One region of the Agrobacterium sp. GW821-FHT02D03 genome, then DNA from elsewhere that is predicted to be linked to it. Evidence: riboswitches for the same ligand, from Rfam matches in the RefSeq annotation. Region 1 holds a riboswitch; the other holds the start of a gene.
The links. Region 1 has a riboswitch for S-adenosylmethionine ahead of AC07U5_RS12935 (O-succinylhomoserine sulfhydrylase). Riboswitches for the same ligand answer to the same signal wherever they lie in the genome.
Positions count from the first base shown of each region.

Region 2: it holds a riboswitch for S-adenosylmethionine, as region 1 does, so the genes downstream of both, metA (homoserine O-acetyltransferase MetA) here and AC07U5_RS12935 (O-succinylhomoserine sulfhydrylase) in region 1, are expected to answer to the same signal.

Region 1 covers NZ_JBWKVN010000001.1:2,718,146-2,722,954, forward strand. Annotated here, with positions in the region: gene AC07U5_RS12915 (hypothetical protein) at 1-152, shown strand, start outside; gene AC07U5_RS12920 (hypothetical protein) at 396-671, shown strand; tRNA gene AC07U5_RS12925 (tRNA-Gly) at 762-835, opposite strand; gene AC07U5_RS12930 (2'-deoxycytidine 5'-triphosphate deaminase) at 920-2,017, opposite strand; SAM riboswitch at 2,092-2,170, shown strand; gene AC07U5_RS12935 (O-succinylhomoserine sulfhydrylase) at 2,213-3,397, shown strand; gene apaG (Co2+/Mg2+ efflux facilitator ApaG/CorD) at 3,685-4,077, shown strand; gene AC07U5_RS12945 (Hsp33 family molecular chaperone) at 4,105-4,809, opposite strand, start outside.
Region 2 covers NZ_JBWKVN010000001.1:392,100-396,908, forward strand. Annotated here, with positions in the region: gene AC07U5_RS01790 (aldose epimerase family protein) at 1-643, opposite strand, end outside; gene metA (homoserine O-acetyltransferase MetA) at 740-1,666, opposite strand; SAM riboswitch at 1,729-1,805, opposite strand; gene AC07U5_RS01800 (thiamine diphosphokinase) at 1,896-2,546, shown strand; gene AC07U5_RS01805 (ABC-F family ATP-binding cassette domain-containing protein) at 2,551-4,377, shown strand; gene AC07U5_RS01810 (VOC family protein) at 4,442-4,809, shown strand, end outside.

The DNA.
Region 1 (4,809 bases):
AACTGCAAGCAGCCGTCGATGCGCGGGATGCGAAAACAGCCAGACTAAAGGCAGCCCGCCTTGCAAAAGAACTGGCCGATCGCAAATCCGCGGTGGCCGCTCTGGTGACCAAACGCACCAAGAAGACGCCGTCGGCTTGTCCCACGTCTTAAAGCGTGTCGCGATCTTTTAGATTCGCTCACCCGCTTTAGGTCCTTGTTCTCGCGTGTCGTTATCGCAGAACCGCTGCACAGTTTTGCGCGGATCATGCTTTAAAATCGCGTCGCGGTCGTTCAGACTCGCTCCTTGCGCTTCACGCCTTCGTTTTATCGCATGTCGCTTTCGCAAAGCCGCATCGCGCTTTTGCGCGATATCACCGGTGAGAGCCAAGAAATCCAGCAACACAGGTGGGATGCATGTCAACGACAACCAACGAACTCAATGCGACCAACACTGCCTGGCAGATCGCGATGCAGGAAATCCTCCGGGTGGTCATCCGCGATCTTTACCAGGCCAAGGGCGAAGCGCATTTCAAACAACATATCGAGCGCATCGAAATGGCAGCGGTCGATAGTATCCAGACGGATCTCAGGTTTCGCGGAACGGACGAATGGACGGAAGTCCTCGTCAAGGAAAAAGCCAGCAACTTCGTCACGTCCTTGCTGACATCTTTCACCTACGATCGCGCCTGAATAACGGCTCGCTCAGCGCATTACATCCGTACGCTGATCCCAGGTGCGATAAAAAATACGCAATAAAAACAATAGCCTTTGCAAGATAGCTGGAGCGGGTGAAGGGAATCGAACCCTCGTATTCAGCTTGGGAAGCTGCTGCTCTACCATTGAGCTACACCCGCGCGCTTAAAAACTTCCGATAGAACGATGCGGCTGTCAAGCCGCGCCGCAAGGCATTCCACTATCGCACCGCGGCGTCTGGCCGATCACTCTGCGCGGAAATGCTTGGAGAGCTTTAGGCCCTGGGCCTGATAGTTGGAGCCGAGGCCCGTGCCGTAGAGACCTTCGGGTTTGGCCAGCATATGTTCATAGACAAGGCGGCCGACGATCTGGCCGTGCTCCAGGATGAAGGGCACCTCGTGGCTTCTGACTTCAAGGACGGCACGACTGCCGGTGCCGCCGGCGCTGGCGTGGCCGAAGCCGGGGTCGAAGAAGCCGGCATAGTGGACGCGGAACTCGCCGACCAGGGGATCGAACGGTGTCATCTCGGCGGCGTAGAGCGGTGGCACATGCACGGCTTCGCGCGAGACAAGAATGTAGAATTCATCCGGATCGAGGATCAGTTCGGCGCGGCCGCGCGCGTAGAGCGGCTCCCAGAAATCCAGAACGTCGTGGGCTGCCTTCTGGTCCACATCGACAACTGCGGTGTGGTGCTTGCCGCGATAACCGATGAGGCCGCTGTCACCAAAGCCTCTCAGGTCGATGGAGAGCGCAATACCGCCGCCGGATACGTTGGGCGTGTCGCTGGCGACGAGGATTTCACTCTCGTGAAGCGCCTGCAACTCACCTTCGTTCAAAAGCGAATGACCGATTCGGAAGCGGATCTGCGACAGGCGCGAACCCTGGCGCACGACGATCGGGAAGGTACGCGGGCTGACTTCCAGATAAAGCGGTCCCTGATAACCTGCGGGGATCTTGTCGAACTCCTGCGCGTGGTCGGTGATGACGCGGGTGAAGATATCGAGACGGCCGGTGGAGCTCTTCGGGTTGGCCGAGGCGGACATGTCGGCGGGCAGCGCCAGCGTTTCCATCAGCGGTACGATATAGACGCAGCCGGTTTCCAGCACGGCGCCTTCGCTGAGATCGATTTCATGCAGACGCAGGCGGTCCAGCTTTTCGATGACCTTGGTGCCCGGGCCAGGCATGAAGCTTGCGCGCACACGATAGGCCTTGGCACCGAGACGCAGGTCAAGGCTTGCCGGCTGCACCTGGTCTCCATCCAGCGCCCGCTCGCTCTTCAGGTGGCCGGAAGAAAACAGCGCCCGTATCGCGCCATCGGCCAGAATACCCGTGGTTCTCATCATCGTCAGTGCCCCTGTTCCGCGCCGACAAAATCAAAAGCAGGCCATTGACGCAAGTTGTTAACGGCAGTAAGGCAATCTTATCCCGTGGTGATTTGGCCGGTCGGCTTGCAGCCACGTTAAACAAGTGGCTAAAAAGACCGGGTGCTTGGAACCGGTCTGCTTTTGCGACCGGTTTTTTTGTTTGAAGGTGATCAAATGAGCAAGAAATGGCGCCCGGCAACTCAACTCGTACATGGCGGCACACTGCGCTCCCCCTACGGTGAAACGTCCGAAGCACTCTACCTGACCCAGGGCTTTGTCTATGAAAGCTCGGAAGCGGCAGAAGCGCGCTTCAAGGGAGAGACCGACGGTTTCATCTATGCGCGCTATGCGAGCCCCACCAATGACATGTTCGAAAAGCGCATGTGCCTGCTGGAAGGTGCCGAGGATGCGCGCGCCACGGCATCCGGCATGGCCGCTGTCAGCGCTGCCATTCTCTGCCAGCTGAAAGCCGGCGATCATATCGTTGCGGCCCGCGCGCTTTTCGGTTCCTGCCGCTGGGTGGTTGAGACGCTGGCGCCGAAATACGGCATCCAATGCACGCTGGTCGATGGCCGCGATCTCGCCAATTGGGAAACGGCGATCAAGCCGAACACCAAGCTGTTCTTCCTGGAAAGCCCGACCAATCCGACACTGGAAGTGGTTGATATTGCAGGCGTTGCCAAGCTTGCCAACCAGATTAGCGCCAAGGTCGTCGTCGACAACGTGTTTGCGACGCCGCTCTTCCAGAAGCCTCTGGAGCTAGGCGCACATATCGTCGTCTATTCCGCCACCAAGCATATCGATGGTCAGGGCCGCTGCCTTGGCGGCGTGGTGCTGTCGGACAAGAAGTGGATCGAGGAAGAACTTCAGGATTACTTCCGCCACACCGGCCCCGCGCTGTCTCCCTTCAACGCGTGGACATTGCTGAAGGGCATCGAGACCATGCCGCTGCGCGTCAAGCAACAGACGGCGAACGCCGGCAAGATTGCGGATTTCCTGGCGGACCAAAGCAAGGTCGCGAAGGTCATCTATCCGGGCCGCGCCGACCATCCGCAGGCCGACATCATTGCGCGGCAGATGTCGGGCGGTTCGACGCTCGTCTGCTTCGAGTTGAAGGGCGGCAAGGAAGCGGCGTTCAAGCTGCAGAATGCGCTGGAGGTCGTCAAGATTTCCAACAATCTTGGTGATGCTAAGAGCCTGATCACCCATCCCGCTACCACGACCCATAAGAACCTGACCGATGAGGCGCGCGCCGAACTCGGCATCTCCGGCGGCACGCTTCGTCTGTCCTGCGGGATCGAAGACACCGACGACCTGCTGGAAGATTTCGCCGCAGCGCTTTCGAAGGTTTCTGCCTGATATCAAATGCCCGGTGAGCGATCACCGGGCAATTTCTTTCTCGATTTCCAGATCTTCTGCTCGCGACACGCGTAGATCGCCCGTTCTACATTATTTTAGACAAACAGCGATTTATCTACTGTCTCTTCACGATTTTGTGCGTATTGAATGGAGAAACAAACCTGATACGCAACGCTTTAGCCTCGTAACGCATTCAAACAACTCAGCTCCAATCAACGGACATTCTCGTCCTTCATTCGGTGTAGTAGAATAAAATGCTAGAGGCAGAGACAGCCAAGGTCGCGAACATGTATCGTGCATCGACAAAAGAGATAGAGGTCACCGTCGACCCGTATTATCTCGATGAGCAATCGGACCCGGACGATAGCCGTTACGTCTGGGGCTATACGGTCGTGATCACGAACAACTCCAAGCAGGCCGTGACGCTGGTCAATCGCTACTGGCACATCACCGATCAGAATGGCGTGGTGGACGAGGTCTCAGGCCCGGGTGTCGTTGGTGAGCAACCGCATCTGCGACCAGGCGACAGCTACGAATATTCTTCCGGATGCCCCCTGGACACGCCGTCAGGCATGATGTTCGGCCATTACGAAATGGAAACGGACACGGGCGAGGTCTTTACGGTAGACATCCCCGCCTTCTCGCTGGACAGCCCAGGGCTTGCCCGCGTGCTGAACTGAGCGGGGCTCTCACCCCGCTCCTGATCTTTATGCCGACAGTTCTTCGACCGGGTAACGGTAGGTCGTCGAGCAGAACTCGCAGCTCACCGACACCACGCCATCTTCCTGGCTGTCCTCGATCTCCTCTGCCGAAAACCCGGACAGCACGCCCTTGATCTTCTCCCGCGAGCAGCTGCATTTGTCGATGATCGACTGAGGCTCGTAGACGCGCACGCCCTGCTCATGGAAGAGGCGGAACAGCAAACGCTCCACCGGAACCTGCGGATCGGTCAGTTCATCCGTATCCACCGTGTCGATCAACGCCACCGCTTCCGTCCAGGCATCGTCTTCGGCTTCCCCGAACGAGCTTTCATCGCCATCGCCGCCATGAAGGTCACGGGTGCGCAGACGCTCGGGCGCCTGCGGCAGAAACTGCGCAATAATGCCGCCCGCACGCCAGCCACGACGTGGCTTGCCTTCGCTGTCGCGGTCGAAGAATTCCGCCACGCCAAGGCGCACCCGCGTCGGCAACTGCTCAGACTGGCGGAAATACACGCTGGCGATTTCCTCCAGCGAAGAGCCATCCAACGGCACGATGCCCTGATAGGGCTGCATGCCCACACCCTGATCGATGGTGAAGGCGAGGATGCCGGTGCCGAGAAGCTCTTCGGGCGAGGTCTGCCCAGCAGCAATCGCCTGTGCCAGACGCTCATCGTCGAAGCGGGCATATGCGCGCATGTTCTCAGGTGCCGT
Region 2 (4,809 bases), 2.3 Mb from region 1:
CAGGGCGAATGTCGCCGGTCGGGATCTGGCGCTCATCGGTCGGCAGATAGTGATCGGCGGCGATTTCGATCTCGTGGTCGAGCGCGGTTTCGGCGCCGTCGAGATTGAAATAGGAATGCTGGCAGACGTTGGCGATGGTCGGCAGATCGGTCGTCGTTTCATAGAGAACCGAAAGAACGCCGCCTTCGCGGATGGTGTAGGTTGCCGTCATCGTGCAGTTGCCGGGATAGCCGGCGCGACCGTTCGGATCGATGATCTGCAGAATGACATGGCTTGGCCCGTGTTCCATGATCAGCCAGTTGCGCTTGCCCGTGCCGTCGCTGCCGCCATGAAGATGGCTGACGCCCTTTTCGTTGAGCTCCAGCTGATAGTCCTTGCCGTCGATCGAGAATGTGCCGCCGCCGATGCGGTTGGCGTTTCGGCCAGGCGTCGCACCAAAGTAGGAAGAGTATTTAGGGTAGTCATCAAAGGCGTCGAAGCCGAGCACCAGCGGCGGCTGATGACCCTCAAGGCGCAGATCCTGAATGACCGCACCCCAGGTCATCACCTTGGCCGTCAGGCCGCCGGCGGAAATCGTCACCCGCTCGACCTTCTCGCCGGTGGCCGTAATGCCGAAATTCTCCCGTGCGCCTGCTTCGCTCATCCCGAATTCTCCCTGTCGCTTGCGATTTGCGCCGGACGTTGCGTCATTTTGGCGTCTGGCGCAACGCCGGAATGTCAAATTCTTGGAGGCTCCTGATCAGCGGGTTGTCGTGCCGATCTCGGCCAGTTCGTAAGGTGTGGTCTGGTAGATCTCGTTGATCCAGTTGCCGAAGAACAGATGGGCATGGCTGCGCCAGCGGTTGAGCGGGGTAAGCGCCGGGTCGTTATGCGGGAAGTAGTCATGCGGCAGCTTGATCGGCACGCCGGAATTCACGTCGCGGAAATATTCGTCTCCCAGCGAGGTGGAGTCATATTCCACGTGGTTGAACATGTAGAGCCGCTTGCCGCGCTTCTCATGCACCAGGCACACGCCCATCTCCTCGGACTCCATCAGGATTTCGAGGTCGGGATGCTTCTCGATATCGGCGCGGCGCACTTCCGTCCAGCGGGACACCGGCACCTGGAAGTCGTCGGAAAAACCATTGAGGTAGATGGAGGCCGGGCAGAGATTGCGGTGGCGATAGACGCCGAAGGCCTTCTCCTTCAATTCGTGCTTCGGCACGCCGTGGAAGTGATAGATCGCCGCCATCGCACCCCAGCAAACATTCAGCGTCGAATGGACATTGGTCTCCGTCCAGTCGAAGATTTTCTGCATTTCGTCCCAATACGTCACGTCTTCATAAGCCAGCGTTTCCACCGGCGCGCCGGTAATGATGAAGCCGTCGAACTTGCGGTGACGCACCTCTTCCCACGTCTCGTAGAAGGAGAGCAGATGTTCTTCCGGCGTGTTCTTGGCGCGGTGTCCGCCGATGCGCACCAGCGACAGCTCCACCTGCAGCGGCGAAGCGCCGACGAGCCGGGCCATCTGGATTTCGGTCTTGATCTTGTTCGGCATGAGATTGAGAAGCCCGATCTGGAGCGGGCGGATATCCTGACGGATCGCCATGGTCTCGGTCATCACCCGCACGCCCTCATTCACGAGGGTTTCGAAGGCGGGCAGCGTATCGGGAATCTTGATGGGCATCGCGAACTCTCACGTCCAAAAACAAAAAAACCGGCAGCGAAATCGCGACCGGTCCTCGGAAATTGCCTGTTTCCTCGACCCTTTAGCGACTTCTTTAAAGTGGCTGCAAGCCGGTCGGCAAATCACCACTGGGGGCTGTCATAATCCCGTCCGGCCGAAAAATCAATATCGCCGCCCTCTGCAGCGTTTCCGCCTTTCCTTGGGACAAGGTTTCGCGATAAGGCAGGGCATGAGATCGGATCATTTCACCATTCTGCTGGGCGGCGATATCGCGGTTACGGATCGCCTGCAAAAGGCGGTCGCCGGATCGCGCGTGATTGCCGCCGATAGCGGTATGAAACATGCTGGGCCGCTCGGGCTCACCCCTGAGCTCTGGGTGGGCGATTTCGATTCCGCCGATGCGGCGCTTGTCGACGAATGGCCGGATGTGCCGCAACAGCCCTTTCCCGCTGCCAAGGGCGAAACGGATGGCGAGATCGCCGTTTCCGAGGCTTTGGCGCGTGGCGCGAAGCTTCTGACGCTGGTCGGCGCGCTTGCCGGCGAACGTTCCGACCATGCGCAGTTTCATTTGCTCTATGCTGTGGCGCTGGCCGAACGCGGGTTTGAGGTGGTGCTGACGTCTGGTGAGGAAGAAGCTTATCCGCTGCTTGCCGGCGCGTTGGCGCTCGATCTGCCGCGCGGCTCGCTGTTTTCGGTTGCCGGTTTTACTGCCCTTTCGGGCCTCGATATCGAGAATGCCCGTTATCCCCTCAATGATTTTGCGCTTGCCTTCGGCTCGTCGCGCACTATGTCCAACGTGGCTGAGGGCGAAATTCGCCTTCGCCTCAAAAGCGGCAAGGCGATCGTGCTTGCCCGTCCCTACGATCTGACCGGAGCCTGATGCCTTGGCACCCCCCATTCTGAAACTCGACGATATCAAGCTGACATTTGGCGTGACGCCACTTCTGGATGGCGCCAACCTGCAGGTGGAGCCGGGCGATCGTATCTGCCTCGTCGGTCGAAACGGGTCGGGCAAATCGACGCTGATGAAGATCGCCGCCGGTCTTGTCGAAGCGCAGTCCGGCGAGGTCTTTCGTCATCCCTCCGCGACAATCCGCTACCTGGAGCAGGCGCCGGATTTTGGCGCCTATGACACCGTGCAGGCCTATGCCGAATCCGGTCTTGGACCCGGCGACGATCCCTATCGGGTCAGCTATCTGCTGGAACATCTGGGTCTGACCGGCCAGGAAAATCCATCGAGCCTTTCCGGTGGCGAAGCGCGTCGTGCGGCACTTGCCCGCGTCATGGCGCCTGAGCCGGACATCCTGATGCTGGACGAGCCGACCAACCATCTGGATCTTCCGACCATCGAATGGCTGGAAAGCGAATTGCAGCAGACGCGAAGCGCGCTTGTGCTCATCTCGCACGACCGTCGCTTCCTGGAGAAGGTTTCGACCGCCACCGTCTGGCTCGATCGCGGCCAGTCGCGTCGTCTCAGCCGTGGCTTTGGCTACTTCGAGGAATGGCGCGACAAGGTGCTGGAAGAGGAAGAACTGGAGCAGCACAAGCTCGGCAAGGCGATCGAGCGCGAAGAGCACTGGATGCGCTATGGCGTGACGGCACGCCGCAAGCGCAACATGCGCCGCGTGGGAGAATTGCGTGACATGCGTGCGGCTTATCGCGGCCACAAGGGTCCGCAGGGCTCCGTGCAGGCAACGGCCGTGGAGGCGCGCGAATCCGGCAAGCTGGTGATCGAGGCCGAGGCCATCACCAAGTCCTATGGCGATCGCACCATCATCGCGCCCTTTTCGCTGCGTGTGCATCGCGGCGATTGCATCGGTCTCGTCGGGCCGAATGGTGCAGGCAAGACCACGCTTCTCAAGATGCTGACCGGTGAGTTGGCGCCCGACAGCGGCACGGTGAAACTCGGCACCAATCTGGAAATCGCGACACTCGATCAGAAGCGCGAGGACCTCAATCCTAACGATACGCTGGCGCATTACCTGACCGATGGCCGGGGCGAGAGCCTGCTGGTCAATGGCGAGCAGAAGCATGTGACCGGCTATATGAAGGACTTTCTGTTCCAGCCGGAACAGGCCCGCACGCCGATCCGCAATCTGTCTGGTGGTGAGCGCGCGCGTCTCATTCTGGCGCGAATCCTGGCAAGACCGACCAACCTTCTCATCCTTGATGAGCCGACGAACGATCTCGATATCGAGACCCTGGATCTGCTTCAGGAAATCGTCGCTGGCTTTTCCGGCACCGTCATTCTCGTCAGCCATGACCGTGACTTCCTCGATCGCACGGTCACGTCGACCATCGCGCCCGCCAACCCGGATGCGCCGGATGGCCGCTGGATCGAATATGCTGGCGGCTATTCCGACATGATGGCGCAGCGCAAGGGCGCGGCCGAAGACAAGAAGCGTTCCGAAAAGCAGGAAAAGGCGAAGGCCTCTGCAAGCGCAGCGACCAGTGCCGAGCCTTCCAAGGCCAAGGGCAAACTCTCCTTCAAGCAGAAGTTTGCGCTGGAAAACCTGCCGAAAGAAATGGAAAAGCTGCAGGACGAGATCGCCAAGCGCGAAGAGCGCATGGCCGATCCGCAGCTCTTCGCCAAGGACCCGGCTGCTTTCAACAAGCTGGCAGACGAAATGGCGAAGCTTCGCGAGAAGCTGGAGGCCATGGAGGAAGAATGGCTTGAGCTTGAGATGCTGCGCGAAGAGATGGAAGGCTAGTCCAAACCATCTTTGACAGGTCGTGAAATATGCGGTTCTCTATCCAAAACGGAGGAGCCCCACCATGCGCATGATCTTCGTCAATCTGCCGGTGAAGAATATCGAGACATCGAAAGCCTTCTTCACCGCGCTCGGCTTCAGCTTCAATCCGGAATATTCCGATGAGCGAACGCTGTGCATGATCGTCGAAAAGAACATCTTCGTCATGCTGCTTCAGGAAGAACGCTTCCGCGATTTCATCAATGGCGAGATCGCCGATGCCAATCGCGGCACGGAGGTGCTGACCTGCCTTTCGGCGTCCAGCCGCGAGGAGATCGACAGCATGCTGAAGACAGCGCTGTCTTGCGGTGGGCGAGAGTGGAAGCCGGTGCAGGATCACGGCTTCATGTATGCCGCAAGCTTTCAGGACCCCGATGGCCATGTCTGGGAACT